Regions from separate parts of the Actinoplanes sp. NPDC049802 genome, predicted to be linked through region 2. Evidence: riboswitches for the same ligand, from Rfam matches in the RefSeq annotation. Region 2 holds a riboswitch; each other region holds the start of a gene.
What was found. Region 2 has a riboswitch for cyclic di-AMP ahead of AB0I88_RS32830 (C40 family peptidase). Riboswitches for the same ligand answer to the same signal wherever they lie in the genome.

Region 1 (7,386 bases), on a different contig from region 2:
GCGTCGGGGTTTTCACCTTCCAGTTCACCCAGTCGGTGGTGCAGAGCGGGACGAACGCGATCACCAGCAACCTGGGCCTGATCCGCGCGCTGCACTTCCCCCGCGCGAGCCTGCCGCTCTCGGCCGCCCTGGTGGAGATCCGGAACTTCATGGTCGCCCTGGTCGTCCTGTCCGGCATCGTCCTGGTCACCCGTGAGCCGATCACCGCAGAGTGGCTGATCGTGCCGGTGGTGCTGGTGCTCCATTCGTTCTTCAACGTCGGCCTGGGCCTCTTCATGGCCCGCTACGGCTCCAAGGTGCGCGACGTCAAGCAGCTGATCCCGTTCATCATGCGGTTCTGGCTGTACGGCTCGGCCGTGCTCTACCCGGTCACCAGGTTCGAGAATGCCGGCCTGTCCGGCTGGCAGCTGCAGGTGGTCGAGGCCAATCCGCTGCTGGTCTACATCGAACTGATGCGCCACGCGCTCCTCGAGGGTGCCCCGCGGGCCAACACGCCCACCGTACTGTGGATCGAGGCCGTGGCCTGGAGCCTGGCCGTCGGCATCGGCGGTTTCGTCTATTTCTGGCGCGGAGAGAAGGGCTACGGCCGTGGCTGACAACGAGCGCATCCCCACCGTCATCGCCGACCAGGCCCACATCATCTACCGCGTCCACCAGGCGGGCGGGGGGAGTTCCAGCCCGCTGGCCAGCTTCAAGCGCCTGGCCACCCGGACCAAGAGCGCGAACATCCGTGAGGTGCACGCGGTCAAGGGCGTCAGCTTCGTCGCCTACAAGGGCGAGGCGATCGGCCTGATCGGCACCAACGGCTCGGGCAAGTCGACCCTGCTGCGCGCGGTGGCCGGCCTGCTCCCGGTCTCCCGGGGCGCGATCTACGCGGCCGGCCAGCCGTCCCTGCTGGGTGTGAACGCGGCCCTGATGAACGATCTGCCCGGTGACCGCAACGTCGAGCTGGGCTGCCTCGCGATGGGCATGTCGCCGGCCGAGGTGAAGGCGAAGAAGAACGGCATCATCGAGTTCTCCGGCATCAACGACAAGGGCGACTTCTCGTCGTTGCCGATGCGGACGTACTCCTCGGGCATGTCGGCCCGGCTGCGTTTCTCGATCGCGGCGGCCAAGCAGCACGACGTGCTCCTGATCGACGAGGCGCTGGCCACCGGTGACGCCAAGTTCCGCAAGCGCAGCGAGGCCCGGGTCCGGGAGCTGCGTGCGCAGGCCGGCACGGTGTTCCTGGTGAGCCACAGCGAGCAGTCGATCCGGGACACCTGCGAGCGCTGCATCTGGCTGGAGGCCGGCGAGATCCGCGCCGACGGGCCGACCAACGAGGTGATGAAGGAGTACGAGGCCTTCGCCCGCAGGTAGGCCCCGCACTCCCCCGGTGGTTCAGTTGACCGACAGATGCACGTGGTTGGTGTGGTCGCTGGACGGGTCGCCACCCGCCCCGCTGTACGACTTCCAGCCACTGCTCGGCAACCAGATCCGGCGATACCAGATCACGTACAACACGTCCAGGTCGTCCGCGTTGTTGATGAAGTAGTTCGCCAGGTTGTCGCCGTACGTCTTGTCGCCGCCGGTGGCGTCCCCGCCGAAGGTGCCCTTCGCCGAGGAGAAGTCACAGGCCCGGCCCTTGGGGTGCTCGCCGCTGTTCTGCGTACGCCAGCACTTGGTGTACCGGGTGAAGCCGTCCGCCCGGGCCTGCTTGTAGGCGTGCAGCAGGGTCGCGGTGACGCAGCCGCCGGTGCCGGTCGGGTCGTCCAGGTTGCAGCTCGATCCGCTGGGCCCGGGGTCCGCGTCGGCGCTGCTGCCGCCGTCAGAGGAGGACGACGCGGCCGCGCCCTGGTTCGCCGCCTTGAGCGCGGCCTCGGCCTGGGCCTTCTGCTTCGCCATCACGGTGACCTGCTTCTGCTGGTCCTTGATGGCGATGTCGAGGGCGTCCTTGGCCTTCTGCTGGTTCTCCCGGGTGGTCTTCAGGTTCTCGATCGCCCGGTTCTGGTCGGCCGCCACGATGGCCAGCGTCTCGGCCCGGCCCAGGAAGCCGTCGGCCGAGTCGGCCCCGAGCACGGCGGTCATCGGCCCGGCCCGGCCCGAGGTGTACGCCTGCGTGGCGATCAGGTCGAGCTTGTCCTGCTGCGGACCGAGCTCGGCGTCCAGCCGTTTGAGTTCAGCGGTCAGCTTGACCTGCTGTTCCTTGGAGGCCTTCAGCTTCTTCTTGGCCTCCACGAAACCGCTGGAGGCCTTCTCGAGTCGTTCGATGAGGGACTTGGAGCCGCCCTCACCGTCGTCCCCGGAGTCTCCGGGGGCGGCGAACGGCCGGGGGGCCGCGGTGGCCGGCGATGCGACGGCCAGTCCGCACGCGGTGACGAGCAGCGCCAGCAACGCCGCTAATCGCCGCGCAGTGTTCTGCTGCACAGGCATTTCCTTCCGTCGGCCGCCGGCCGGGTTAGCTGACGGGTTCGGGACGAAGGAAATCCCTACCGCTAGTAGCGGATTCACCCCGAGGAGAATATGGTTCCCCGGCTCGCCATTGACGGCGATTAGGCGGCGGCCCCCGCACGGGAACCGAACCGACCATACCCACTCGATCGACAGATCGACAGTTCTCGTACGCCCCGCAATTACGCCACCACGCCAGGTGATTGCAATTACGGAATGTGTTTGACCGGTAACGCTTTTAGCGGTTCCTGAGGTCTGATCCGGAGCGATATCTCGGGTAAACTTGCCGCCGGTCCTGCCAGGACGGCACCGCCCCCGAGTTGCCGGCAGGCCGCCGCCCAATCGTCGCGAGACGAGCCGGGGAACCAGGTCACTGGGGTGTATCCGCATTTGCGGTAGGGATCGCTTCCGTCCCGAACCCGTCAGCTAACTCGGTCGGCGGTGACACGGAAGGAACTGTTGATGGCAGTAAGTCCCCGCCGGTGGCTGATACTTGCCCTGGCGCCGCTGGTCAGCGCCCTGATGTTCATGGCGCCCGCGACTCCGGCCGCGGCCGAGCCAGGCGGCTCCTCGTCCTCCGCCCAGGAGGAGGAAGAGGACGCAACTCTCAACGACGTGATCGAGTCGACCAACCGGCGCTACGCCTCCGCCAAGTCCGCCGTGGCGCAGTCCACCAAGGCACAGGCCAAGCTGGCCACTCAGATCAAGGCGGCGGAGAAGCGGCGGGATCAGCTGATCCCCGAGGTGGACCAGATCGCCAAACAGCAGTACATGACCGGAAACCTGAGCGCGATGGGCTTCCTGCTCAGGTCGAGCGACTCCGGTGACTTCCTGAGCAAGGCGGTCTCCCTCGAGGAGATCAACAGGCTGCACGACGCCAAGCTGCGCGAGCTGAACGCGGCGATCGCCGAGATCTCCGACAGCAAGGCGAAACTGGACGCCGAGGTCAAGGCCCAGCAGCAGAACGCCGCCGTGATGAAGAAGCAGAAGGACGCCGCCGACAAGGCGTTCCGGCTGGTCGGCGGCAAGTCCGTGACCAAGGGCTTCGTGGTGGCCGACTCTCCGGAGGCCGCCCCCGCCCCACGGAACTCGTCCGGCGGTTTCTCCCCCGAGGGCTGCACCGAGGACGACCCGACCACCGGCGGCTGTGTGACCAAGCGCACGCTGCACATGTACAAGCAGACCAAGAAGGCCGGCTTCAACATGTTCGTCGGCTGCTACCGCTCCGGCGGGCCGTACGAACACCCCAAGGGCCGGGCATGTGACTGGTCGCTGCAGAAGAGCGGATTCTCGGTCTACGACACCGACAGGGAATTCAAGTACGGCAACGACCTGATGGCGTTCCTGGTCCGTAACGCCGACGAGCTCGGCATCTACTACGTGATCTGGAACAAGATGATCTGGTTCCCGGCCTCGGGCTGGAAGGAATACCACGGGGTCAGTGCCCACACCGACCACGTACACGTCTCGATGCTCTGACCGACGTCACGAAAACGGCCCCCAACCCGATCGGGTTGGGGGCCGTTTTCGCTGATCAGTGCACCGATCGGCGGACCGGGGCGCGACCGTGCGGCTGGGCCGGCGCCGGGCCGGGCGGCACCGCGGCCGGGATCGGCATGGTCACCGGCCGCACCTGGGTCACCTCGGTCTCCTTGCCGTGGTGGACCAGGGTGAGCCGCGCCTGACCGCCGCCGTTGCGCAGCGAGTAGGTGACCTCGTCGGAGGTCACGTTCACCCGCAGCCGCAGGCCCCGCCAGAGCAGCGAGAACTCCAGGTTGTTGATCCGGCTGGGCAGCCGCGGCGCGAAGCTCAGCTGGCCGTTGAAGTCACGCATGCCACCGAGGCCGGCGACCAGCGCGATCCAGGACCCGGCCAGCGACGCCACGTGCACGCCGTCCCGCGCGTTGCGGTGCAGGTCGTGCAGGTCCATCAGGGCGGCCTCGCCCAGGTAGTCGTGGGCCAGTTCGAGGTGCCCGGTCTCGGCCGCCATGACGGCCTGGATGCAGGCCGACAGCGACGAGTCCCGCACCGTACGCGCGTCGTAGTAGGCGAAGTTGCGCGCCTTCTCCTCCGGTGTGAACGCGTCGCCCCGGATGTACATCGCCATCACCAGGTCGGCCTGCTTGACCACCTGCTTGCGGTACAGGTCGAAGTACGGGTAGTTGAGCAGCAGCGGGTAGCCCTCCGGCGGGGTGCCCTCGAAGTCCCACTCCTGCAGCCGCGTGAAGCCCTCGCACTGCTGGTGGACGCCCAGCTCCTTGTCGTACGGAACGTGCACGGCCGCCGCCGCGTCCCGCCAGGAGGCCGCCTCCTCGTCGTCCACCCCGAAACGCCGGGCCAGGTCCGGGTGCCGCTTGCAGGCGTCGACGGCGGCCATCAGGTTCTGCTGCGCCATCAGGTTGGTGTAGATGTTGTCGTTCACCACGGCGGTGTACTCGTCCGGCCCGGTGACGCCGTCGATGTGGAACCGCCCGTGCCGGTCGTGGTGCCCCAGCGACCGCCACAGCCGCGCGGTCTCCACCAGCAGCTCCAGGCCGACCTCACGCTCGAAGTCGAAGTCACCGGTGGCCTGCACGTACCGGCGGACCGCGTCGGCGATGTCGGCGGCGATGTGGAAGCCCGCGGTGCCGGCCGGCCAGTAGCCCGAGCACTCCTGGCCGCGGATCGTACGCCACGGGAAGGCCGCGCCCGAAAGGCCCAGGGTCTGCGCCCGCTCCCGGGCCAGGTCCAGCGTCGAGTGCCGCCAGCGCAGCACGTCGGCCGCGGCGGACGGCTGGGTGTACGTCAGCGCCGGCAACACGAACGTCTCGGAGTCCCAGAAGGTGTGGCCGTCGTAGCCGGGTCCGGTCAGGCCCTTGGAGCCGATCGGCCGCTGCTCCGCCCGGGCACCGGCCTGCAACGTGTGGAAGAGGCCGAACCGGACCGCCTGCTGCACCTCCGGGTCGCCCTCGACCTTGACGTCCGAGTGGTCCCAGAACGCGTCCAGATAGTCCTGCTGCTGCTGCACCAGGCCCTCCCAGCCGTCCAGCCGGGCACTGGCCAGAGCGGCGCCCACCTGGTCGCGCAGAGCGGGCAGCGAGCGCATGCTGGACCACCCGTAGGCGGCCAGTTTGACCACCCGCAGCTTCTGCCCCGGCTCCAGGCGGCAGGCGACCGTGGTGCGCAGCCAGTCCGGGTGCCCCTCGGTGGTGATGGCGTGCCGGCCCGGCGTCTCCACCAGGTGCTCCATGGCCGCGGCCATCCGCAGGTCACTGGCTTTGGTGCGGTGGATCAGGATGCCGCCGGTGGGCTGCTCCATCATCTCCTCGGCCTGCAACGGCCGGTCCAGCACCGCGGCGACCCGCGGGTCCTTGCTCATCGGCGGCAACTGCTCGTTCGCCACCAGCTCGGACTGCAGGATCAGCCGGGCCGAGTGCTCCAGGGGCTCGACCTCGTAGAGGAACGCCACCACGGCACGCTGGGTGAAGGACACCAGCCGGACGGTCCGCACCCGGATGCCCTGTCCCGACGGGGACACCCACTCGACGACCCGCTCCAGGAGACCGGCCCGCAGGTCGAGGCAACGTTCGTGGGAGCGCAGCTCGCCGTACCTGACGTCGAACGGCTCGTCGTTGACGAGCAGGCGCATCAGCTTGGCGTTGGTGACGTTGACCATGGTCTGGCCGGACTCGGGGAAGCCGTAGCCCCCCTCGGCGTGCGGCAGCGGCCGCAGCTCGTAGAACGAGTTCAGGTAGCTGCCCGGCAGGCCGTGCGGCTCGCCCTCGTCCAGGTTTCCGCGTATCCCGATGTGGCCGTTCGAGAGAGCGAACACCGACTCGGACTGGGCCAGCAGGTCCAGATCGAGGCGGGTCTCCCGGATGTGCCAAGGGTCGACGGGATAGGCCCGTTCACGGATCACGGTCGTGCCTCTCGTAACTGATGAAGCGAGGTCTTTATTGAGGGAGGAGCTCGGACAGGTCGGTGACCACCACGTCGGCGCCGTGTTCCCGCAGCGCCTCCGCCTGGCCCACCCGGTCCACGCCGATCACGATGCCGAACCGCCCGGCCCGGCCGGCGGCGACGCCCGCCTGGGCGTCCTCGAACACGGCGCACTCCGCCGGGTCGAGGCCGAGAAGCTTGGCGCCGTGCAGGAAGGTATCCGGCGCGGGTTTGCCGGGCAGACCCAGCTCACGTGCCACGACGCCGTCCACCCGGGCCTCCAGGAGGTCGGCGATCCCGGCCGCCTCCAGGACGTCCTTGCAGTTGGCGCTCGCCGACACGACCGCACGGCGTAGACCGGCGGCCTTGGCGGCCTTCAGATACTCCACCGATCCGGGGTAGACCTGGACGGCGCCTTCCTTGATCTTCTGTAGCACGAGCACGTTCTTGCGATTGCCGATGCCGTTGACGGTCTCCCGATCGGGGGTGTCGTCCGGCTCCCCCTCGGGCAGCGTGATGCCCCGGGAGGCCAGGAACGTACGGACACCGTCGGCACGCTGGCGGCCGTCGACATAGCGGTGGTAGTCGACGCCGGAATCGAAGGGCACGAAGGGCTGATCATGCTTCTCGGCCCACGATTCCAGGAGGGTGTCGAACGTTTGTTTCCACGCGGCGCTGTGCACGAGTGCGGTCTGCGTCAGCACGCCGTCGAGATCGAAAAGGCAGGCGGTCACCTGTGAAGGAAGTCCGAGCACCGGCCCAATGTAGCCGGAGGCGATCCACGGGGAGAGCGGAAGGGCGGCTTCACATTTCCATGATGGTTCACAAAGCGTTCAACCTGCTGTTTCACCGGGAATCCGGCAAGACATCCAATCCGATGCGCAATCCGATCGAGGTACCGATCGGACCGGTGGCCGTGGTGACCTCATCACAGAGTCGATGTGCCAGCCACAGACCGCGACCGCCGACCTCGAACGCCTCCGGTGTGCGGACGTCGTCCAGATAGGCGCTCGGGATGCCGGGACCGGAGTCGGTCAC
Region 2 (7,386 bases):
TCGGTCCGCCCCGCGCCGACGCGGCACGGCCGGCCGGGGTGCCGGTCCGGCCGGCACCGGTCCGCTTGCTCATCGCGTCTCCTTCATCGTCGTCGCCTCGGGCGGCGTGCCCGCGCAATTGCTCAGCCAGGATTCACCGACCCCGGTACCGGCCAGCGTGGCGGCGGCTCATGAAGGAACCGGCCGGCGGGTCATGAAGATTCGCTGAAGCGACGAATCACGGTCGCCGTGACCGGCACGGCTTCAGTAAATCTTCACCGTCGTACACCACGAAGGTTGATCACCCCCACCGATCGTAGGTGCGGTGACGACCGCCCGGAGCACATGACGGCAGACAGTGATAGGCCGACACGCCCCCACGAACCTCCGCCGACGTCGTCGGTCGATGCCCCGACGATTCCCCACCGGTCATCCGAACGGCCCGGGGTGGTCGGCAGCTGTGGCCGGCGCACTGCCTCACGTGCAACGCATCACCACCCTCGAGCTTGATACCCCTAGGGGGTATATGTATGGTTGGTTGTGGGCGGCGACCTCCCGCTGCTCACAACCAACGGCAAGGAGATCGTGATGGCTACCCAGACCTACATCGTGACCGGCATGACCTGCTCGCACTGCGTCAACTCCGTCGGCGCCGAAGTCGGCGCAATTCCCGGTGTCACCGACGTCCAGGTCGACCTTGCCTCCGGCACGGTCACCGTCACTAGTGACCAGCCTGTCGACGAGACCGCGGTGGCCGCGGCCGTCGACGAGGCCGGATACGAACTCGCGAGGTAGTCATGAACACCGCCATCAAGCTGGGCGGCTTCGGGGTCGGGCTGGCGGCCGTGTTCACGGCCGCCCTCGGTCTCGGCAGCCTCTTCCCGGCAGCCGCACCCGCCACCCCGGCCGCCCACGACGGCGGCCATACCAGCACAGCACCCGAGCAGAACGCCCCACCGGCAGCGGTGCTGCCGGTCGGGCTACAGATCAGCCAGGACGGCTACCGGCTCACCCCACTCAGCGGCAGCCTCTCGACGGGCACACCGAAGCCGTTCCGATTTCAGATCACCGGCCCGGACGACCGGCCGGTCACCGCCTACACGACCAGCCACGACAAGGACCTGCACCTGATCGTGGTCCGCCGTGACCTGTCCGGCTTCCAGCACGTACATCCCGAACTGGCCGCCGACGGCACCTGGTCGATCCCGCTCGCGGTGCCCGAGGCCGGTCAATACCGCGTCTTCGCCGACTTCCAGCCCACCGGCCACGACGGGCTCACCCTCGGCGCCGACGTGCCCGCTCCCGGTGACTACCAGCCCGCGCCGCTTCCTGCGGCCGCCCGGACCGCGACGGTCGACGGCTACACGGTCACCCTCACCGGAGACCTCACCCCCGGCGCCTCGTCGAAGCTGACCCTGTCGGTCAGCAAGGACGGCCGGCCGGTCACCGACTTGCAGCCCTACCTCGGCGCGTACGGCCACCTGGTCGCACTGCGCGACGGCGATCTGGCGTACCTGCACGTGCATCCCGACGGCGAACCCGGCGACGGCCGCACCACGCCCGGCCCCGACGTCGCCTTCCACGCCGAAGTGCCATCCACCGGCGCCTACCGGCTCTACCTGGACTTCCAGCACGACGGGAAGGTCCGTACCGCCGAGTTCACCGCCGTCGCCGGCACCGCAACCGTCACACCGAGCAGCACCCCGGCCACGACCGCGGTGCCCGCGACGCCGAGCCCGTCCGGGCACGACGCCGACGGCCACACCCACAACTGAGGAGGAGAGCGTCATGGCAACCGTCGCCGGGCCGCTGCCCGTGGCCCCGAACCAGATCGAGCTGGCGATCGGCGGCATGACCTGCGCCTCCTGCGCCGCGCGGATCGAGAAGAAACTCAACCGCATGGACGGCGTGGTCGCGACCGTCAACTACGCCACCGAGAAGGCCAGCGTCGCCTACCCCGACGGGGTGAGCGCCGAGGATCTGATCGCCACCGTCGAGAAGACCGGCTATACCGCGAAGCTTCCGCCGCCACCACAGCAGACCGGCGACGACCCGGCCGAGCAGGCGCAGCCGGTCGACGAACTGCGTGGCCTGCGGACCCGGCTGTTCACGTCGATCGTGCTCAGCGTGCCGGTGGTGCTGCTGGCGATGGTGCCGGCCTGGCAGTTCACCTACTGGCAGTGGCTGTCGCTGACCCTGGCAGCACCGGTCGTCGTCTGGGGCGGACTACCGTTCCACAAAGCGGCCTGGACCAACCTGCGCCACGGCGCCGCGACCATGGACACCCTCATCTCCATGGGCACGATCGCAGCGTTCGGCTGGTCACTGTGGGCACTGTTCTTCGGCACCGCAGGCACACCGGGGATGACGCACCCATTCAGCCTCGACATCGGCACCACCGACGGCGCCGGCGCCATCTACCTGGAAGCCGCCGCCGGCGTCACCACCTTCATCCTCGCCGGCCGCTACTTCGAGGCCCGCTCCAAGCGCCGCGCCGGCGCCGCCATGCGTGCCCTGCTGGAACTCGGCGCCAAAGACGTCGCCGTGCTGCGCGACGGCACCGAACGACGGATCCCGGTCGCCGACCTGGCGGTCGGGGACAGGTTCATCGTGCGGCCGGGCGAGAAGATCGCCACCGACGGCGTCATCGAGGACGGCACCTCCGCGATCGACGCCAGCATGCTGACCGGCGAGTCCGTGCCGGCCGAGGTCGCACCCGGTAACCCGGTCGTCGGCGCGACCGTCAACGTCGGCGGCCGGCTGATCGTGAGGGCCACCCGGATCGGCGCCGACACCCAGCTCGCACAGATGGCCAAGCTGGTCGAACAGGCCCAGACCGGCAAGGCCGCCGTCCAGCGGCTCGCCGACCGGATCTCCGGCGTTTTCGTGCCGATCGTGATCGCCCTAGCCGTCGCCACGCTCGGCTGGTGGGTGGGCACCGGATCGGGCTGGACGGCCGCGTTCACCGCCGCCGTCGCCGTGCTGATCATCGCCTGCCCGTGTGCGCTCGGCCTCGCGACGCCGACGGCGCTGCTGGTCGGCACCGGCCGCGGCGCGCAGCTCGGCATCCTGATCAAAGGCCCCGAGGTCCTGGAGTCGACCCGGACCGTGGACACCGTCGTGCTCGACAAGACCGGCACCGTGACCACCGGCCGGATGAGCCTGGTCGACGTGGTCCCCGCCGCAGGCGTCGACCGCGAGCAGCTGCTGCGGCTGGCCGGGGCGGTCGAGGCCGCCTCCGAGCACCCGATCGCCCAGGCGATCGCCGCCGCAGCCGCCGACAGTGCGCCGCTGCCGCAGGTGACCGGGTTCGCCAGCACCGAGGGCCTCGGCGTGACCGGCACCGTCGACAGCCACAGCGTGCACGTCGGCCGCCCGGCGCTGCTGCGCCAGGCCGGGCTGACGGTGCCCGCCGACGTCGAGCAAGCCGTCGCTACTGCCCACACCGCCGGGCAGACCGCCGTGGTCGCGGGCTGGGACGGTCAGGCCCGCGGCGTGCTCGCTGTCGCCGACACGGTCAAGCCGACCAGCCGCGCCGCCGTGGCCCAGTTGCGGGCGCTGGGCCTGTCGCCGGTGCTGCTCACCGGGGACAACGAGACCGTCGCCCGGGCGGTGGCGGCGCAGGTCGGCATCGACGAGGTGATCGCTGAGGTGCTGCCTGCCGACAAGGTCGATGTGGTCAAGCGGCTGCAGGAGCAGGGCAAGGTCGTGGCGATGGTCGGTGACGGCGTCAACGACGCGGCCGCTCTGGCTCAGGCCGATCTGGGGCTGGCGATGGGCACCGGCACCGACGCCGCGATCGAGGCGTCCGACCTGACGCTGGTTCGCGGTGACCTGATGGCCGCCGCTGACGCGATCCGCCTGTCGCGGCGCACCCTGCGCATCATCAAGAGCAACCTGTTCTGGGCCTTCGCCTACAACGTGGCGGCTCTGCCGCTGGCCGCGGCCGGCCTGCTCAACCCGATGATCGCCGGAGCGGCGATGGCGTTCAGTTCGGTGTTCGTCGTCGCCAACAGCCTTAGGTTGCGCCGCTTCACCAGCATCACGAAGTAGGACGTACGACAGCGCCGCCTGCACCCCCGCCAAGGACGGGTGCCGGCGGCGCTGTTCGATGCCCGAGCAAGACGCACGCGGGCATGCGCGTGGTCAGACCAGGCGCCGGACCACGTGGTTCTTGCTCCAGATCTTCTGCTTGGTGACCGTCTTGCCGGTTCGCGGCGCGGCCCACATCTTGCCGCCACCGGCGTAGATGCCGGCGTGCGTGCCCTTCGTGCCCTTACGGATGACGATCAGGTCACCGGGGCGGGCCTGGGACTTGGCGACGGCCTTGCCGTACCGCTGCTGCAGGTGGGCCTTGTGCGGCAGCTTCTTGCCCGCCGCCTTCTTGTACACGTACATCGTGTAGCCCGAGCAGTCGAACCGCTTGGGGCCGGACGCACCGAACTTGTACTTCTTGCCCTTGTGCTTCGCCGCTTCGGTCAGGACCCGGTTCGCGGCCGCCTTGGACTTGGCGGCCTGGGACGCCGCCGCCTTGACGGTGATGCCGGTCTGGCTGAACGCCACGCTGGTCTGCGAGGACACCTGTGTGGTGGCGACCGTCGCGGCGGAGGCGGACTGCGGTGTGCCGAGCCCGCCGGTCAGGAGACCGAGACCCACGGACAGGGCGATAGCGCCGACTCCCAGGGTACGGGCGGGCCGGCTCAGGGTGCTTACGCGCACGGTGAAGGAATCCCTCCGGCACGCCTGCGAGGTTAGCTGTCGGATTCGGGCGCGAAGGTTGCCCGGCCGCACGCTGGCGGCTTCACCCCAAGGTCCTCATGTCCCGGTCGCCGCAGTGCGGCGTGCCGGTCGAGGACCGCTCGTGGTTCCCCCGTCCCTGCCCCCGATTGCCTCATGACTCGTCATGCGGGTTGTGCCGACGGACCGGGGCAGGGCTCGGCGTGGTCCAGGTCGGCACGACCGGCGAGCCTGTGCCCGCCGCCCCTCCTTGATAGCCCAGTCGGCGCCGATCCCGGCTCCCGGAGATGATTACACTCAGTGATTGGCGTGCCGAGACGTGTCCGATTTGGAAGACCGGTGCGAGGTTTGTCGACACGGGCTGCTCATACATGATGGACCCAGGGTGGTTTTGATCTGTGAAAGGGAACACTCGATCTCGTACGTGGTAGCTGTGGGTGGCCCCGGCATTGTTCCCCGGTTTGTCGCGCCCGAGGCGACTGCCGGTCGGTTGATCGTGGCCGACCGTCCGACGCTCGTCGCCCGAACCGACGGCTATCCCTGAATTTGGGGGTCACCGGGTGGGCGCCCGGATGGTGTCCGTTGCGGCGACGACCGCACCGGAAGGCGGGCCCTGCAGCGATGCAACCGAGCCGCAACCACCAGACCTTTCAACCGGCCGTGCCGTCGAGCGATGAGGCAGACCCGATCAACCGCATCGTCCGACGATGGAGTCGGCACTAATCAGGGCGGCCATCGGCGTTCGAGAATCTGCGAGGAGGCAAGATGTGAACAACATCTTCGTCCTGTCTGCCCTGGGCGCGGACACCTCGCCCAGCGGCGGGCGTGCCGGGAGGCTGATCACCGCGCTCGTGGCGCTGGCCCTGGCCGGGGGCTTGAGTCTCGCTGCCGCGCCCGCGCACGCGGCAGCCCCGTCGGCGCAGCAGCAGGCGATCGCGGGCGGCTACACCGTTTCGCCGGCCGCCGGCAGCGGCTTCATCCGAGCGGCGCTCGGCGCCGATGCCACCACCGCGGCCTTCCAGGACCGTCTGGACCGCGCTTTGCAGCACATGCTGGACACCGTGCTCGGCCCCGGCCGTTCGACGGTCACCACCAACGTCGAACTCGACCTCGACCAGGTCGTGACCTCCCGCACCACCTACCAGCAGGATCCGTCCGCCGGTGCCCTGTCCGAACGGATCAGCGAGCGCTCCTACATCGGCGACAACGGCGGCACCCGGTACGACAGCAGCAGCGCGTCGCGCGTCAACGCCCTCGACGAACTGCACGAGACCCGCCGTGAAGCCCCCGGCGACATCATCAGACTGAGCGTCGCCGTCCTCGTCGATGAAGCCGCCGCGGCGAACCTCGACCTGGCTCAGGTCCGTGAACTCGTCGCCGTAGCCGCCGGTGTTGGTGCCGGCCGCGGCGACCGGGTGACGGTCGCCGCCATGCCCATGCGCACCGCTACAGCCACTCCCACCGACAACGCCGTCGCGCAGCCCGGCACCGCATCCCCTGCCGCGCTACGGACGGCACTCATCGCCGCGGTTCTGATCCTGTTGACCTGTGCCGCGCTGCTGGCCGTCGGCAAGCAACGGCGCCGGGCCGCGGCGGCCTCGGCGGCAGCCGACCGGCGAGAGCTGCTCCGGGCCCAACTGCACGTCCAGCGCACTCCGGTCCCGGCTGCGGCAATCGCTACTGCCTTCGACGAGGACAGGCGACAGCAACGGGCGGTCGGGTCGGTCGACCCGGCGCAGGCCGCGCAGCAGCTGCGAGAATGGATCGGCCCCGGCCGGTAGGAACGGGCGGCCGACTCAGGACTTCACGAGGCGGGCGATCGCCGCGCTCGCCTCCTTGATCTTCGCGTCCACGTCGCCCTCCGCCGCGGCGTGGACCACGCAGTGCTTCAGGTGGTCCTCGAGCAGGCCGACGGCTACCGCGTGCAAGGCGCTCTTGGCGGCCGAGATCTGGGTCAGGATGTCGATGCAGTAGGTGTCCTCGTCGACCATCCGCTGCAATCCGCGGATCTGCCCCTCGACCCGCTTCAGCCGGGCCATCAGCGCCTGTTTCTCCGCCGAATACCCGTGCGGCCCGGCCGGTTTCGCCTCACTCATTCCGTGCAAGATACCCGGCACCGGTATCAGCCTGTCTCGGCTGCGGACCCGTCCCGGCAGTCGCCGCGCCCGCTGGAGTGACCCGGCGGCCACCGAGCCGTCGATGTCGTAGCCTGGCCCGGTGACCGGACCGTGCCAGCCGACAGCCCCGTGGCTGCTGCGCTGGCTGCTGATCGTGGTCACCCTTGCCGGTGTCGGGCTCGTGCAAAGCACACACTGCGCCGACGGACCGATCGGCGCGCACTACGTGGGACACGCGCCTGCCGCCGAACACCATCACGACGTTTCGGATCACGGCGTGGCGGCGATCGGGCAGCACGTCCCGGAAGGCCGGACGGCAGACACTACAGCCGGGCACTGCGAGGTCAGCGCTCCCGTCGCCGAACCCGCCGTGCGAGCCGGCACCGTCGCGCTTCCGGCGCTGACCGCCTGTGCCGACAACAGCGCAGCCGGCACGACGATGCCACCAATGGCGTCCCGGGCACCTGCTGTCGCCCTGACCCAACTCGGTGTAAGCCGCATATAGGACACCGCGCACGCATACGCATCCCGATATCGCCGGATGCGTGCTCGT
Region 3 (7,386 bases), on a different contig from region 2:
CGGGCCTGAAGGGCGCCACGGCCGGCCCAGCGGCCCGCGTAGTAGGTGGCGACCGCGGCGATCACCGCGGCGGCCAGGGCGGCCGCCGCGCCGGTCACGGCGCCGAGCAGGGCGCCGCACGACATCGTGATCAGGGTACGGGGAACGAGCACCGACAGGAGCATGCCGCCGAGGACCGCCACCGCGAACACGGCGCTGGGGCCCATGGCGGACAGTGTGTCGGCGATCTCCCGCAGCGGCAGCACGGCGGCGAGGCCGGCGAGGGCGCCGACCCCGGCGCCGAGCAGGGCGAACCGGATCAGACGGCGCTTCCACCCCATCGTGGTGGCGGCGGGAACGACAGCGTGGTCAACGGCCTGAGGGTCCGCGGGGAGTGCAGCGCCCCGCGGGGCGATCAGGTTGTCGGTCATGCAGGCCTACCGCCCCAGGTGTCGTCGTTGCAGGACTCGGTGGTGCCGGTCTATACCGGGCTCGCGGCGGCGAGCCGTTCGTTCCGTAGGCGTTCGCTCCAGGTGTCGTCCAGGGGCGCAAGCCTATCCGCGCCGGTGGCCCATTTCAGGAGCAGATCGGCGAGGGCTGGGTTGCGGGCCAGTGCCGGGCCGTGCGAGTAGGTGCCCAGGATCTTGCCTGCCCAGGCCCCCTCGGTCTGGCCGTCGTTGCCGATGCCGCCGGTCACCCGGGCGAGGGGAGCGGCGTGCGTGCCCAGATGGGTCCGTCCTCCGTGGTTCTCGAAGCCGGTCAGCGGGGGCAGGCCGAGCCGCGGGTCGATGTCACCGCGCAACTCGCCGACCGCGCGGGTCTCGCCCCGGTCGGAGCTGATGTCGAGCAGTCCCAGCCCGGCGCACTTGGCCCCCTTGGCAAAGAACGAGTGACCGAAGAGTTGGTAACCCGCGCAGATGGCGAGGACCGCGGCGCCCCGGGTGACCGCCTGGTGCAGGCCGCCGTCGGCGAGCAGCCGCTGCGCCGCCAGGGCCTGCGGACCGTCCTCGCCGCCACCGATGAGGTAGATGTCTGCGCTGTTCGGCATCCGCTGGTCGGAGCGGACCTCGTAGGTCTCCACCGGGATGCCGCGGTCGGCGGCCCGGCGGGCCAGGATCAGCATGTTGCCCCGGTCACCGTACGTCGACAGCAGATCCGGGTAGATCCACACGATCCGCAAGGCCTCAGTTGACACGGTCCAACTCCGCTCGGATGTCCTGGAACGCCGTGTAGTTGGCGATCACCTCGAGGCGGCCGGGCGGAACGGACCGCAGCGCCTCGTCGAAACTGTTTACGTGCCGGAAGGGCACTTGGTTCACCTGGAGCCGGACGGCCAGGTCGAACGCCCGGTCGCCGGTGATCAGGACCGGCCGGTCGCGCAACGGTGCGAAGTCCACGTCGTAGAGCCACGACGTGTCCAGTCCGTCGGGGTCGCGGGCGTTGATGGAGAGCAGTGTCGGGGCCTGGTCGGCCATGTCGAAGGCCTCCAACCAGCTTGCCGGGTTCTTCGCGAGCAACAAGCGGATGTTGCGACCGTCACGGTCGACCTGGGCGTACCGCCCGGCGATGGACGCCACCCGGGAGAGCCGGGGGAGAGCCTCGATCGGGCGGACCCCGAACTCGCCGGCCACCGCCAGCGCGGTGGCCGCGTTACCGATGTTCACCCGGCCGGGAAGCTGGAGTTTCACCAGGTGCCAGTCACCGCGGGGGTCGATCACTCCCTCGTCCTCGACCACCCAGTGCGGGCGTGGCCGCCGCAGCGGGCAGCCGGTGCACCACCAGTCGCCGCCGGACCGCTCGATCGGGTGGCCGCTCTCCGGGCAGACGAACGAGTCGTCGTGCCAGCGCTGGCCGGCGCTGAACCAGGTGGTCTGCCGGCTGCCGGCCGCGGCCCACACCACCATCGGGTCGTCGGCGTTGGCGACCACCCGGATCTCGGGGTGGCCGGCCAGCGCGGTCTTCCACAGCTGCGCCATCATCGCCACCTCCTTCGCCCGGTCGAGCTGGTCGCGGGAGAGGTTGAGCAGGGCCACCACCTTGGGCCGGGTCTGGTCGATGACCTGGGCCAGGTAGTGCTCGTCCACCTCCAGCACGGCGAACGGGGTGTGCCCCTCCTTGGCCAGTGCCGAGGTGTGGCCGGTCGGCATGTTGGCGCCGAACGAGTTGGTGGCGACCCGGCCGAGCACACCGACCGCGGCCGCGGTGAGCCGGGTGGTGGTGGTCTTGCCGTTGGTGCCGGAGACCAGGGCGACGGCGCGGCCCGCCGCGAGGTGGGCGAGGAGATCAGGGTCGATCTTGAGGCCGATCCAGCCACCGATCACCGAGCCGTCGCCGCGACCGGCGGCCCTGGAGAGCGCGGCCGCGGTCTTCGACACGGAGGTCGCGACCTTGGCGATGAGAGGCATTCCGTCCGTCACGCCAGCGAGGGTACCGGAAGGGAACGTTACGTCGAGTTGCCAGACGGTCAAGATCACGGACTGGCACGTGTTTCGTCGGGTCCGGACGATTCGGGCGTGCTCACGGCAGGGGGACGGACTTTTTCTGTGTTCTGATTCACCCGTAACGATCTACTGATTGTGATTGCGCGATCACTTTGAGCGACGGCATTTGTCTCGGTCAGGTAACAAACTGGACACCTGCCAATGTGCCAATCACGGAGAGTGATCGATCCGGCGCTGACGATCATGGCTGATTTCAGGTAGCAAAGATTCGCCGGCGGCACACCGCCCGCCGGCCGCACCGGATCGGTTCACGCCGAGCCCTGCCCCGGGCCGGACGGTGCGACACCGCAGTCAGCCAGACCACGACAAGGCAATCGGGGGCAGGGACGGGGGACCCATTCGCGGTCTCTCCCCGCGGCGCCCGGCTTCCACGGGCGGCGCATCCGGGGGGACCTTGGGGTGAAGCCGCCCACCCGCGGCCGGGCATGCCTTCCCGCCCGAACCCGACAGCTAACCTCGCAGGCGTGCCGGAGGGATATCTCTACCGTGCACGAACTCAGTTCGCGCCGGCGCCGTCGCACGTCTGTCGGCACCGGTACCGTCGCACTGTCCCTGGGTCTCTGCCTCTGCGCCGGCCAGCTGGTCGCCGCGTCGCCGGCAGCGGCCGCGACAGCCACCGTCAACCCGGTGACCGCGAGTGCGGCAGCCGCGAAAGTCACGCCCCAGATCGCCACGAAGACAAGCACTCGCAGCCTGGCGTGGGGCTCCACCCTCAAGATCACCGCCAAGGTGATCGACCCCTCCACCGGCCAGGTCGCCAAGGGCACGGTCCGTCTCCAAGGCTGGAGCAACGGCGCCTGGCGTACCTGGGACACCGACACCGTCAAGAGCGGCTCGGTCACGCTGACCGCCAAGCCGACGAAGACGGTGTGGGTTCGGACCCTGTTCACCGGGACCGGCTACAACCAGCAGGCCACCACCAAGGTCAAGGTGCAGGTCCGTGCCAGCGGCGCCAAGGTGCTGGCGGAGGCCAAGAAGCACAAGGGTGCGCTCTACCTGTTCGGCGCCGCGGGCCCCAAGCGCTTCGACTGCTCCGGGTTCACCAAGTACGTCTACAAGAAGGCGGCCGGCAAGAGCCTGCCGCACAAGGCGAACTCGCAGCAGAAGTACGGCAAGTCCGTCTCGAAGGGCAACAAGAGGATCGGTGACCTGATCGTCTTCCGCAACGGGTCGTACGGCTACCACGCCGGGATCTACGCCGGAAACGGCTACATCTACGACTCGCCGCACAGTGGTGCCCGGGTCGGCAAGCACAAGATCTGGAACAGCAATTACGTCGTACGGCGTCTCGTCGCCTGACGGCCTTCGCGCAGCGGTCGTGGTTGGTTCCTTCGCGCAGCGGCCGTAGTAAGTAAGGCATAGCGACAGCACACGCCTGTGGGGTGTGGCCCGGTTCGGGTCACACCCCACAGGCGTCTCCGTGTTCCCCCACGTTCCTCCACGGGCGGCCGCCGAAGCCGTCTCCGGGGCGGGTTTTCGCCCTCGGAGGGCTCGATGTCGGAAACCGGACGGGGTTGATCATGCTCCGGCCCTCCACTCCGCTCCACCGCCTGTGAACAGGGAATTCGTCCGCGAAGACGCCTCGCAAGCGATCGCTTTCGGGTTGCAGGTGGAGGGAAGTGGAGTAGAGTGGGGCGCAGTGGCAGGGGCGGAGGGACACAGCCGGACCTGCCGGCCCGAGTTGACAGGCGGCCCACTCTTCCGCGAAGGAGCGGGGCGCCACGGCAAAGGGGTGGGGGCCGATGTTCCTCGGCACACACACTCCGCGCCTGGACGAGAAGGGCCGGCTGATCCTCCCGGCGAAGTTCCGTGATGAGCTGGCGGGAGGTGTCGTGATCACGAAGGGGCAGGAGCGCTGTCTTTACGTGTTCCCGATGCCGGAGTTCCAGCGCATCGCCGGCCAGCTCCGTGAGGCGCCGGTGACGAACAAGGCAGCCCGGGCGTACAGCCGGGTGTTCTTCGCCAGCGCGCACGATGAGGTGCCCGACAGGCAAGGCAGAGTCACGATTCCTGCCCATTTGCGGGAGTATGCCAGTCTTGGTCGCGACCTTGTGGTGATCGGCGCGAGCACCCGGGTCGAGATCTGGGACAAGCAGTCCTGGGACGACTACCTCTCGGCGAGCGAGGAAGAGTTCGCCGGCATCGAGGAGGGGGTGCTGCCCGGCGGACTGTAGGGGTGTGGCACTCGGTGGGCCGCCGGTGCGGCCTGGGACGCCATTCCCGCCGTACTGCGAGATCTCCAGCCGCTCCCGCTCCTGGCGCCTCTTCCCCGGCGCCAGGCGTGTGTTTCCAGCCGGTTCGCCGGCGCGGGGACAGAGCGGATGGGGATCTGGCGGTACGGAGGGCGGCCGGGCCGGACAGCAACAGTGTTTCCTCGCGTGTGCGGGGATTGATCCGGGGGGTCGACATGGGGGAGCCGCGGGGCACGCATGTGCCGGTGCTGCTGGAGCGCTGCCTGGAGCTGCTCGCTCCGGCCCTTCGCCTGCCGGGCGCCGTCCACGTCGACTTCACGCTGGGTCTGGGCGGGCATGCCGAAGCGGTTCTCGAGCGGTTTCCCGATGTGGTCCTCGTCGGACTGGACCGGGACACCGAGGCGCTCGCGCATTCCCGGCATCGCCTGATCCGGTTCGGTGACCGCGCCCGGCTGGTCCACGCCGTCTACGACGAGTTGCCGCGGGTCCTCGCGGAGCTGTCGATTCCGGCGATCCACAGTGGGCTGTTCGATCTCGGGGTGTCCTCGTTGCAGCTGGACGAGGCGGACCGCGGTTTCGCGTATGCGCAGGACGCCCCGTTGGACATGCGGATGGACCAGTCCCGCGGGGTGACCGCCGAGGAGATCGTCAACGAGTACCCGCCGGGTGATCTGGTGCGTGTTCTCCGGCAGTACGGCGAGGAGAAGTTCGCGCCACGGATCGTCTCGTCGATCGTGCGGGAGCGGGCGAAGGGGCGGATCACCTCGACCGCCCGCCTGGCCGAGCTGGTGAAGGACGCCATCCCGGCCGCCGCGCGGCGAACGGGTGGAAATCCGGCAAAAAGGACGTTTCAGGCATTACGCATTGAGGTGAACGGCGAGCTGGAAGTGCTCGAGCGAGCGGTTCCCGCTTCCCTGGACGCGCTGGCGCCTCAGGGGCGCCTTGTGGTGATGAGTTACCAATCGTTGGAGGACAGGATCGTCAAGCGCGAGCTCACCGCGAGGTCGCGCAGCACCGGGCCGGTCGACCTTCCGGTCGAGCTGCCTGGTACCGGTCCCAGTCTGCGGCTGCTGACCCGCGGGTCCGAGCCGCCCAGCGAGGCGGAGGTGGCGGCGAATCCGAGGGCGGCCTCGGTGAAGCTGCGCGCGGTGGAACGGATCGACGAGCAGGAGCAGAGCCGGAAGCACAACCAGGCGGTCGGGGCGGTCCGCGAACGGCCCCGGATGTCTACAACTCGCGGGGGACGAGGGCGGTTACGCCCGGGGGCGAACGAAGAGGGGGAGGGACGAGCATGAGCGAGCGATCCGACGCGCCGCGGCCGGGGGGCCGTTCGGAGCGGCCGCGCGGGAACGCCGGGGTGAGCCGCGATGCCGAGACCGGAAGCAGCGGTGTGCGGGGGGCACGCCGGTCCGGTCGTTCCGACACGCGCCGGTCAGGGATCCGGGGCCGGGAGGCGGCCGAGGCGGCCGCGCCGGTCGACGGGGCCACCGCGCTGAACATCGAGGTGACCGGCGACGCGCCGCCGGTCGCGGGCCGCGCCAAGCTGTGGGTCGCGCCGCCGCTGCCGATCCGCGCGCCGCGGGCCACCTTCGCGGCGGCCATGATCGCCGTGGTGCTGGCCGGTGTGGTCGGCATCCTCCTGATCAACACGAAGACCGTCGAGCGGTCCTTCCGCCTCGAGACACTCCGCAAGGAGAAGGTCGCGCTCGACAAACAGCAGCAGGAGCTGAACCGGCAGCTGGTCGAGAAGTCCGGTCCGGGCAACCTGGCCGCGGCGGCCCGCCGGCTCGGCCTGGTGCCGGCCGAGCCGCCCGGGCTGATCAGGCTGCCGAACGGGGAGATCGTCTACCCGCCGAAGCCGGCGAAGGGTGGTCCTGGCCCGACCGCTCTGGAGGGGCTCCAGCCGGGTACACCGTCCGCGGGCACCGGGCGGTAGGCCGGCATGGCGACGCGAGACGAGGACGAGGCGCCGCGCCGGGGCAAGCAGCCCCGGCGCGGTTCGTCACGTGACCTGCCGGGCGAGGAGCAGACCGACGACCCCCGCGAGGGCCGGCGTGGCTTCTCCAGCATCGGCGAGGCGCGGGCGTACACCCCGCGCGGGCGGACCGTGGCCGAGCGGGGGCGCCTGCCGCGTACCGGGGAGCGGACCGCCGATCCGTTCCGGCCCGCGTTGCAGGTGCTCGACGGGGGCGAGAGCGGCCAGCGGACCCGCGGTCGTGGGCGCCCCGCCGAGCAGCCGCCCGCCCCACGGGAGCGCTCGGCGGACAAACCGCGCGAGCGCTCGGCGGACAAACCCCGTGAGCGGGCCGCCGACAAACCCCGTGAGCGCGCGGCGGACAAGTCCCGTGAGCCGGCCGCCGCCAGACAGCGCGACCGGCAGCCGGAACGCCGTGGCCGCGAGTCCACCCGTACCGGAAATGCGGGAGCCGGACCGCGACGGACCACGACCAGCGCGCCGAGGCCGGTCCCGGCGGAGCCGCCGAAGCTCGCCAACAGCACCCGCCGGCTGCGGCTCGGCACCGTGCTGGCGCTGTCGTTGTTCGTCACCATCGGGGTACGCCTCGTGGTGCTCCAGGTGGCGACCTCGCCGCAGGAGGCGGAAAGCCTGCTCAAGCTGCGGGAGAACCGGCTCAGCACGGTGGCGCTCCCGGCTCCTCGCGGCAGCATCCTGGACCGTGACGGCCACGTGCTGGCACACAGCGTGGAGGCGCGGT
Region 4 (7,386 bases), on a different contig from region 2:
GCGCCACTCGCTGAAGCCGTAGCTCAGGACGCTCGGGCCGAACTTCTCCACGGTGTCGCCGACGCGCAGCGGCTCGGTGGCGGAGAAGTACGGCGGGGCCAGGTTGGCCGTGGCCAGGTTGGTCGTCCTGCCGTCGTCGACCAGGACGCGACCGGCCTTGTTGGCGGCCTTCCGCTGGACGGCGGCGTCGCTGCCGGGCCGGGCCGCGTCGGTCGGGATCCGGGCCGGGGCGCTGCCGGCCGCGAGGATGATCTCGCCGTACCGGTTGGTGTTGTAGACGTCCGATACCGAGTAGGTGCCGACCGGGGCGACCAGCATGCCCTCGGCGGACTCGCGGGCCACGTCGTCCAGCGGCAGGGCCAGCGGGACCGGCGCGGGCAGGGTCGCGTTGTTCGCGCAGACCTGCACGTCCGCCTTCGCGGCGATGGTGATCTGGGTGAGCCCGTTGTACTCGCTCACCGTGCCGGTGACCCGGACCTGGTCGCCGACGGCCACCGACGGGTGGTTCGCGGTGTTCGAGGTCAGGTAGACGAAGATGCCGTCGGACGCGGTGCCCGCGGCGACCGGCCGGTCGCCGCCGGTGCCGGCCGTCTGGAGGTAGACGCCGTTGTAGCCGCCGGTGCGGTGGTCGGCCGTGACGACGCCCTCGACGGTGACGGTCGAGCCGGCCAGGCCGGAGGCCGTGCCGGTGCCCTGCACCTGGGCGATCGTGTGGGTGGCCGGGGTGGCGCAGCCGGTTCCGGGCTCCTCCGGATCCTCGGGATCCTCGGGAGTGGTGGCCGTGTTGAGGGTGCCGAAGGTGGCGGTGGCCGGGGCCTTCCAGACGCCGTCGATCTTCTGCAGCGACTGGCCGACCGGCGTGGTGTCCGGCTCGGACACTCCGATGTCGACGCTGACCTGGCCGGCCGCCGGGCCGTTGGTGGCGGTGACGACGCCCTCGTAGCTGAGGAACTCGGCGACCTCACCGCTCGGCTTGACCAGGGCGATGCCGTCCGGGGCGCCGTTCTGCAGGCCGGCGATGGTGACCTTGTGCACGCCGGAGGCCGAGACGACGCCGCTGAGCGTGGTCGTCGGCGAGTACGTGACGCCGCCGCTGCCGTTGTAGAGGTAGAGCTGCCAGCCACTCAGGTCGAATCCGACCGGGGCCTCGATCTCAACGGCCTCGCCGCTGTCGGCGCCCACGTTGTCGTAGTGAATCTCGCTGATGAACGGCGCGTCCGTTGCGGCGGCAACCGGGCCGGTAAGGCTGAGACCGAGCGTGGTCGCCAGGACGGCAGCACCCAGCGCACGCAAACCCGCAGGGGTTCTCGGCACTGGAAGAGACCATCCGGCGTCACCCACGCTGCGTATGTAGGAACGCATCGAGGTTGACCCTCCGAAGGAAGTTGATCCGCCGCAGCGTAGGTACCGCTGATGACGAAAGATTCTCAGGAAGGTAACGGTAGGGCATTGTGAGCAGTACTCGGAGAAGGATTTTCGAGCCGTTCATCGTCCACTTCGGTACGGACGTCAGAACGTAGAGGCATTGTTACCCACCGGTAAAGCAGATCGACTACAAGTCACCGAACGGCATCACAAAGACACTTTGAGTGACCTTCGAACTTCACCGGGAGAGATTGAACGCCTCTCGTTTTCTTGACTCATTCCAGAAAAGCAAGGCAGACTCGTCGCCGACCCATCGCCGCTACCCGGAGGATTTCGTGGCAGACGAACTCGCCGCCCAGGAACGACTCGAGCAGAAGGCCGCCCAGGGCGGCTGCCCCGTGGCACACGGCGGCTCCGGCTTCCACGGCGGCCGGTCGAACCGCGACTGGTGGCCCAACCAGCTCGACCTGAGCGCGCTGCACCACAACCCGCCGGCGCACAACCCGCTGGGTGGTGACTTCAACTACGCCGAGGCCTTCCAGAGCCTCGACCTGGCGGCCGTGAAAGCGGACATCGCCGCGATCCTGACCGAGTCGCAGGACTGGTGGCCGGCCGACTTCGGCCACTACGGCCCGCTCATGATCCGCATGGCGTGGCACAGCGCCGGCACCTACCGGACCTTCGACGGCCGCGGCGGCGCGGGCGGTGGCGAGCAGCGCTTCGCGCCGTTGAACAGCTGGCCGGACAACGGCAACCTGGACAAGGCCCGGCTGCTGCTCTGGCCGGTCAAGAAGAAGTACGGCAAGAACATCTCCTGGGCCGACCTGATGATCCTGGCCGGCAACGTGGCCCTGGAGAGCATGGGCTTCGAGACGTACGGCTTCGGCGGCGGCCGCGCGGACGTCTGGGAGCCGGAGGACGTCAACTGGGGCTCCGAGGACACCTGGCTGGGCGACAACCGCTACAGCGGCGAGCGGGAGCTGGCCAATCCGCTCGGCGCCGTGCAGATGGGCCTCATCTACGTCAACCCGGAGGGGCCGAACGGCAACCCCGACCCGCTGGCCTCGGCCCGCGACATCCGCGACACGTTCGGCCGGATGGGCATGAACGACGAGGAGACCGTGGCGCTCATCGCCGGCGGCCACACCTTCGGCAAGACCCACGGCGCCGGCCCGGCCGAACACGTCGGCCCGGAGCCCGAGGCCGCCCCGATCGAGGCGCAGGGCCTGGGCTGGAAGAGCAGCTTCGGCACCGGCGTCGGCGCCGACGCGATCACCAGCGGCCTGGAGGTCACCTGGACCTACCACCCGACCCGCTGGGACAACGAGTTCTTCCACATCCTCTTCGCGTACGAGTGGGAGCTCACCCAGTCGCCGGCCGGCGCACACCAGTGGCGCCCGAAGAACGGCGCGGGCTCCGACCTGGTGCCGCACGCGTTCGACTCGTCGAAGCGGCAGGAGCCGCGGATGCTGACCTCGGACCTGGCGCTGCGCTTCGACCCGGTCTACGGCCCGATCTCCAAGCGGTTCCACGACAACCCGGAGGAGTTCGGCAAGGCCTTCGCCAAGGCCTGGTTCAAGCTGACCCACCGTGACATGGGCCCGATCACCCGCTACCTCGGCCCAGAGGTCCCGTCCGAGCCGCTGATCTGGCAGGACCCGGTGCCGGCCGTCGACCACGCACTGGTCGGCGCGGCCGAGGTCGCCGAGCTCAAGGCCAAGGTTCTCGCCTCCGGCCTGTCGGTCTCCGAGCTGGTCGCGACGGCGTGGGCGTCGGCGTCGACGTTCCGTGGCACCGACAAGCGCGGTGGCGCGAACGGCGCCCGCATCCGCCTGGCCCCGCAGAACCAGTGGGAGGCCAACGACCCGGCGCAGCTCAGCAAGGTGCTGGGCGTGCTCGAGGGCATCCGCGCCGAGTTCAACGCGGCCGGTGGCGCCACGAAGATCTCGCTGGCCGACCTGATCGTGCTGGCCGGCACGGCGGCCGTCGAGAAGGCCGCCGAGGACGGCGGTTTCGACATCGAGGTGCCGTTCACCCCGGGCCGTACCGACGCGACCGAGGAGCAGACCGACGCCGCCTCGTTCGCGGTGCTGGAGCCGACCCACGACGGCTTCCGCAACTACCTCGCGAAGGGTCACAACCGCCCCACCGAGGCGCTACTGGTCGACAAGGCGCAGCTGCTCACGCTGACCGCGCCGGAGCTGACCGTGCTGGTCGGCGGCCTGCGGGTGCTCGGCGCGAACGCGGGCGGCTCGCAGCACGGCGTCTTCACCGCGACGCCGGGCGTGCTCTCCAACGACTTCTTCGCCAACCTGCTCGACTTCGGCCTCACCTGGTCGGCCACCGACTCCGAGGGCGAGACCTTCGAGGGCCGCGACCGGCGGACCGGCGAGGTGAGGTGGACCGCCACCCGGGCCGACCTGATCTTCGGCTCGAACTCGATCCTGCGCGCGCAGGCCGAGGTCTACGGCAGCGACGACGCCAAGGAGAAGCTGGTCACCGACTTCGTCAAGGCGTGGGTCAAGGTCATGGAACTGGACCGCTTCGACCTGGCCTGACACCGCCGGCAGTTCCCCGGGGCCCGGGTCGGCCGCGCCGACCCGGACCCCGCCTGCTGGTACCCTCAGGGCGTCGGGCTCGTAGCTCAGTGGATAGAGCAACCGCCTCCTAAGCGGTAGGTCGCGCGTTCAAATCGCGCCGGGCCCACTTTCTAGAGTTTCAGCCGCTGCCCCACGAGCAGCCGGTGCGGGCTGTCCAGGACCCGAGCGTTGGCGCGGTAGAGGGCACGCCAGCCTCCCCGGACGTCGTGGCGGGCCGCGATCCGTGCCAGCGTGTCACCGCGGCGCACCACGTAGGTGCCCCCCGTGCTGGTGGCCGAGGAGCGGAGCGCGAAGGTGCGGACGACCCGGGTCTTCCGGGACGCGGCCGGCCGGTAGGCGTGCCGGGGCCCGCAGTGCGGCCAGGCCCTGATCCCCTGGCCCCGCAACACCCGCTCGGCGATGGCGATCTGCTCCGATTTGCTGGCCCGGTTGGCGGTGCTCGCGTACCGGCCGCCGCCGTAGGCGCGCCAGGTGCTGCGGCTGAACTGCAGACCGCCGTAGTACCCGTTTCCGGTGTTGATACGCCAGTTGCCTCCGGACTCGCAGTTCGCGATGGCCTCCCAGTTGACGGAGGCCTGAGCGGGGGCGGCCGGCCCGGCGAGGACCACGCCGCCGGCCAGGCTCGCCGCGACGAGCCCGACCACCCGTTGGAACTGTTTCCTGATCTGAACCATGAGCTTGTCCTCCACGCCTACGAGGTCAGCTGTCGGGTTCGGGCAGAGGTGCCCGGCCGCCGGTGTGGCGGCTTCACCCCGAGGCGCATCAGCGCCGAGGAACTCTTGGGTCCCCCGCTCCTTGCCGTTCGAGTTCGTCTGGACCGTGACCAGCGGCAGGACTCGGCGTTCCGGCCACGGTGCCCGCATCGCGGGCTGCCTACTCGCCGCGCCCGACGGGCATGACCGTGCAGCGGCAATGGAGTTGTAAGTCACAAATTAGCGGCTTTGATCTTCCTTTGTGTGGATAACGTCGTGATCTCGGCGCGCCGCGCCTTCGACCGCGTGCACGGCGAGCGCACGGTCCACCGAGGGTGCACAATCGGCAGCCATGAGCGAGTCACAGCGGGAACTGGACGTGATCGTTTACGGCGCAACCGGTTTCGTGGGCGTGCTCACCGCACGCCACCTGGCCGAACACGCGCCGTCCGGCGCCCGCATCGCGCTGGCCGGACGGTCACGCTCGAAACTGGAGAAGGTGGCGGGCGACCTCGGTGTCGACTGGCCGGTCGTGGTCGCCGACGCGGCCGACGAGGCGGCGCTGACCACGATGGCCGGCCGCGCCCGTGTGGTGGTGACCACCGTCGGGCCGTATGCGAAGTACGGCCGCGCGCTGGCCCGCGCATGCGCCGAAACCGGTACCGACTACGTGGACCTCACCGGTGAGGTGCTGTTCGCCCGGGACAGCATCGACGAGAACCATGAGACCGCTCAGCGCACCGGCGCACGGATCGTCCACTCCTGCGGCTTCGATTCGATCCCGTCCGATATCGGCGTTCACGTCCTGCATGCGGCGGTGCGCGCGGACGACGCCGGTGAGATGACCGACACCACGCTCGTCGTGATCCGGGCGCGCGGCGGTTTCAGCGGCGGCACCATCGACTCGATGCGCCACCAGGTCGACGTCATGAAGAAGGACCGCGGGCTGCGGCGGGTCGCTGCGAGCCCGTACTCGCTGAGCCCGGACCGGACGGCCGAGCCGGATCTCGGACGGCAACCGGACATGGTGTCGCTGCCCGGATCCGAAGTGGATCCCGGCCTGCGCGGCCACCTCGCGCCGTTCGTGATGGCGTCCTACAACACCCGGGTGGTGCGGCGCAGCAACGCGTTGCGCGACTGGGCCTACGGTCGCCGGTTCCGCTACCGCGAGGTGATGCGGGTGAGCGGCCCGTTCACCGCGATGGCTCTCAAAGCCGGGCTGAACGCCCTGGTCCTCGGCTTCGCGCTGCCACCCGCCCGGTTCCTGCTGGACCGGATCCTGCCGGCGCCGGGCACCGGACCGAGCGAGGACGCCCGGCGCAACGGCCACTTCACCCTGGAAATCTTCACCACGACCACGTCGGGGGCGCGCTATCGCGCCCGGGTCAAGGCTCAAGGCGATCCGGGGTACGCGGCGACCGCCGTGATGCTCGGCGAGTCCGCCCTGGCGCTGGCCCTCGACCGGGACCGCCTGCCGGAGTCACCCGGCGGCGTGCTCACCCCCGCCACCGGGATCGGTGACGCCCTGGTCGACCGGCTCCGCGCGGCCGGGCTGGAGATCACCGTCCAGCGGCTCTGACCAGGCGATCACCTCGAGGACGTGCCGGTGTCCCGGGCCGCTGAACACCGGGCCCGGGGCGTCCGGTTCGTACCGGTGCTCGATGGTGAGGCCGGCGAAGAGGCCCCGCGTCCCCAAGAGCGGTGTCCGCTATCCGACCGGGGGACGGTAAAGAACTGTTCACGGCCTTCATGTCGATCGCTACTAGCCGCAAAGGTGTTCTTACCGGCACGATTCAGGGGTGACCGTCAGCCCGTTGCCCTACCCGCTGAGGCTGGCGGGTACCGGTGTCGTGCTGCGGGAATGGCGCTCCGAGGATCTCGACGATCTGGTCGCTCTGCTGGACGAACCGGACATTGCCCGCTGGACTCTGATGCCGTCGCCGTTCGATGTGGAGGCCGGGCTCGCCTATCTGCGGCGGGCCCGTCAGGGCCGGGTCAGCGGCAGCCGGATCCAGCTCGCGATCACCGCCGACGGCGGGCCGCCGCTCGGCGAGGTGCTGTTGTTCAACGTGCGGTCCGAGTCACACGAGGCGGAGCTGGGCTACCTGGTCGGGCGGCCGTTCCGGCGGCGCGGCCTGGCGTCGGCGGCACTGTCGCTTCTCACCGGGTACGCGTTCGACACGCTGGGGTTGCGGCGGCTGCTGCTGCGGATCGACCGGGGCAACACGGCGAGCACGTCGGTGGCGCGCCGCTGCGGGTATCGTCCGGCCGCCGAGCCGCCGATCCAGCAGGCCGGGCCGCGCGGGCCGACGGTGCTGGACACCTGGGAGTACGTGGAGGCCCGTTCCGGGCCGCGACATGATCGCCGGCGAAACGTCGCGTCCCGGCGGTACGGTCGGCGGTGACCGAGAGGAGCGCCGATGATCGCCGTCGATCGCGCGCGTGTGATGGCCTACCGGCTGGCCGTGCAGGGTCTGACCGAGCGCTCTGACGCCCGCCCCGCCGACCTGCCCGTCCTCGACCTCGGCGTGCAGGATTTCACGCCGGATTCGGCCCGGGTGGCGCTCGCCGCGCGGACCGTGGGCGAGCTCGACGACGACCGTCTGATCAGCGTCTGGGCGGCGCGCGGGGCACCGCACCGGCATCGCCGCGCCGATCTGGCAGCGCTCACCGGGCGGTTGTGGCCGGTCGGTGACGACGACGCGGCCGCCCGGATCAGGAGCGGCCAG

Region 1: linked by a shared signal. The riboswitch ahead of AB0I88_RS07585 (hypothetical protein) and the one ahead of AB0I88_RS32830 (C40 family peptidase) in region 2 are both predicted to bind cyclic di-AMP.
Region 3: linked by a shared signal. The riboswitch ahead of AB0I88_RS14620 (NlpC/P60 family protein) and the one ahead of AB0I88_RS32830 (C40 family peptidase) in region 2 are both predicted to bind cyclic di-AMP.
Region 4: linked by a shared signal. The riboswitch ahead of AB0I88_RS06785 (transglycosylase family protein) and the one ahead of AB0I88_RS32830 (C40 family peptidase) in region 2 are both predicted to bind cyclic di-AMP.

The regions. Positions count from the first base shown of each region.
Region 1 is NZ_JBFAMR010000007.1:139,381-146,766, reverse strand. Features, by position in the region: gene AB0I88_RS07600 (ABC transporter permease) at 1-596, shown strand, start outside; gene AB0I88_RS07595 (ABC transporter ATP-binding protein) at 589-1,359, shown strand; gene AB0I88_RS07590 (hypothetical protein) at 1,381-2,412, opposite strand; cyclic di-AMP (ydaO/yuaA leader) riboswitch at 2,411-2,548, opposite strand; cyclic di-AMP (ydaO/yuaA leader) riboswitch at 2,756-2,888, shown strand; gene AB0I88_RS07585 (hypothetical protein) at 2,893-3,909, shown strand; gene AB0I88_RS07580 (glycoside hydrolase family 65 protein) at 3,965-6,328, opposite strand; gene AB0I88_RS07575 (beta-phosphoglucomutase family hydrolase) at 6,363-7,103, opposite strand; gene AB0I88_RS07570 (ATP-binding protein) at 7,195-7,386, opposite strand, start outside.
Region 2 is NZ_JBFAMR010000070.1:9,596-16,981, reverse strand. Features, by position in the region: gene AB0I88_RS32850 (F510_1955 family glycosylhydrolase) at 1-73, opposite strand, end outside; gene AB0I88_RS32845 (heavy metal-associated domain-containing protein) at 568-774, shown strand; gene AB0I88_RS32840 (hypothetical protein) at 777-1,754, shown strand; gene AB0I88_RS32835 (heavy metal translocating P-type ATPase) at 1,768-4,032, shown strand; gene AB0I88_RS32830 (C40 family peptidase) at 4,126-4,698, opposite strand; cyclic di-AMP (ydaO/yuaA leader) riboswitch at 4,705-4,893, opposite strand; gene AB0I88_RS32825 (flagellar M-ring protein FliF C-terminal domain-containing protein) at 5,484-6,497, shown strand; gene AB0I88_RS32820 (metal-sensitive transcriptional regulator) at 6,513-6,812, opposite strand; gene AB0I88_RS32815 (hypothetical protein) at 6,934-7,338, shown strand.
Region 3 is NZ_JBFAMR010000017.1:23,198-30,583, reverse strand. Features, by position in the region: gene AB0I88_RS14635 (VTT domain-containing protein) at 1-410, opposite strand, end outside; gene AB0I88_RS14630 (glutamine amidotransferase) at 461-1,174, opposite strand; gene AB0I88_RS14625 (MurT ligase domain-containing protein) at 1,164-2,384, opposite strand; cyclic di-AMP (ydaO/yuaA leader) riboswitch at 2,826-2,960, shown strand; gene AB0I88_RS14620 (NlpC/P60 family protein) at 3,108-3,779, shown strand; gene mraZ (division/cell wall cluster transcriptional repressor MraZ) at 4,223-4,654, shown strand; gene rsmH (16S rRNA (cytosine(1402)-N(4))-methyltransferase RsmH) at 4,888-5,967, shown strand; gene AB0I88_RS14605 (hypothetical protein) at 5,964-6,608, shown strand; gene AB0I88_RS14600 (penicillin-binding transpeptidase domain-containing protein) at 6,615-7,386, shown strand, end outside.
Region 4 is NZ_JBFAMR010000006.1:167,416-174,801, forward strand. Features, by position in the region: gene AB0I88_RS06770 (ExeM/NucH family extracellular endonuclease) at 1-1,314, opposite strand, end outside; gene katG (catalase/peroxidase HPI) at 1,701-3,923, shown strand; tRNA gene AB0I88_RS06780 (tRNA-Arg) at 3,999-4,071, shown strand; gene AB0I88_RS06785 (transglycosylase family protein) at 4,076-4,639, opposite strand; cyclic di-AMP (ydaO/yuaA leader) riboswitch at 4,639-4,789, opposite strand; gene AB0I88_RS06790 (saccharopine dehydrogenase NADP-binding domain-containing protein) at 5,010-6,236, shown strand; gene AB0I88_RS06795 (GNAT family N-acetyltransferase) at 6,457-7,062, shown strand; gene AB0I88_RS06800 (crosslink repair DNA glycosylase YcaQ family protein) at 7,078-7,386, shown strand, end outside.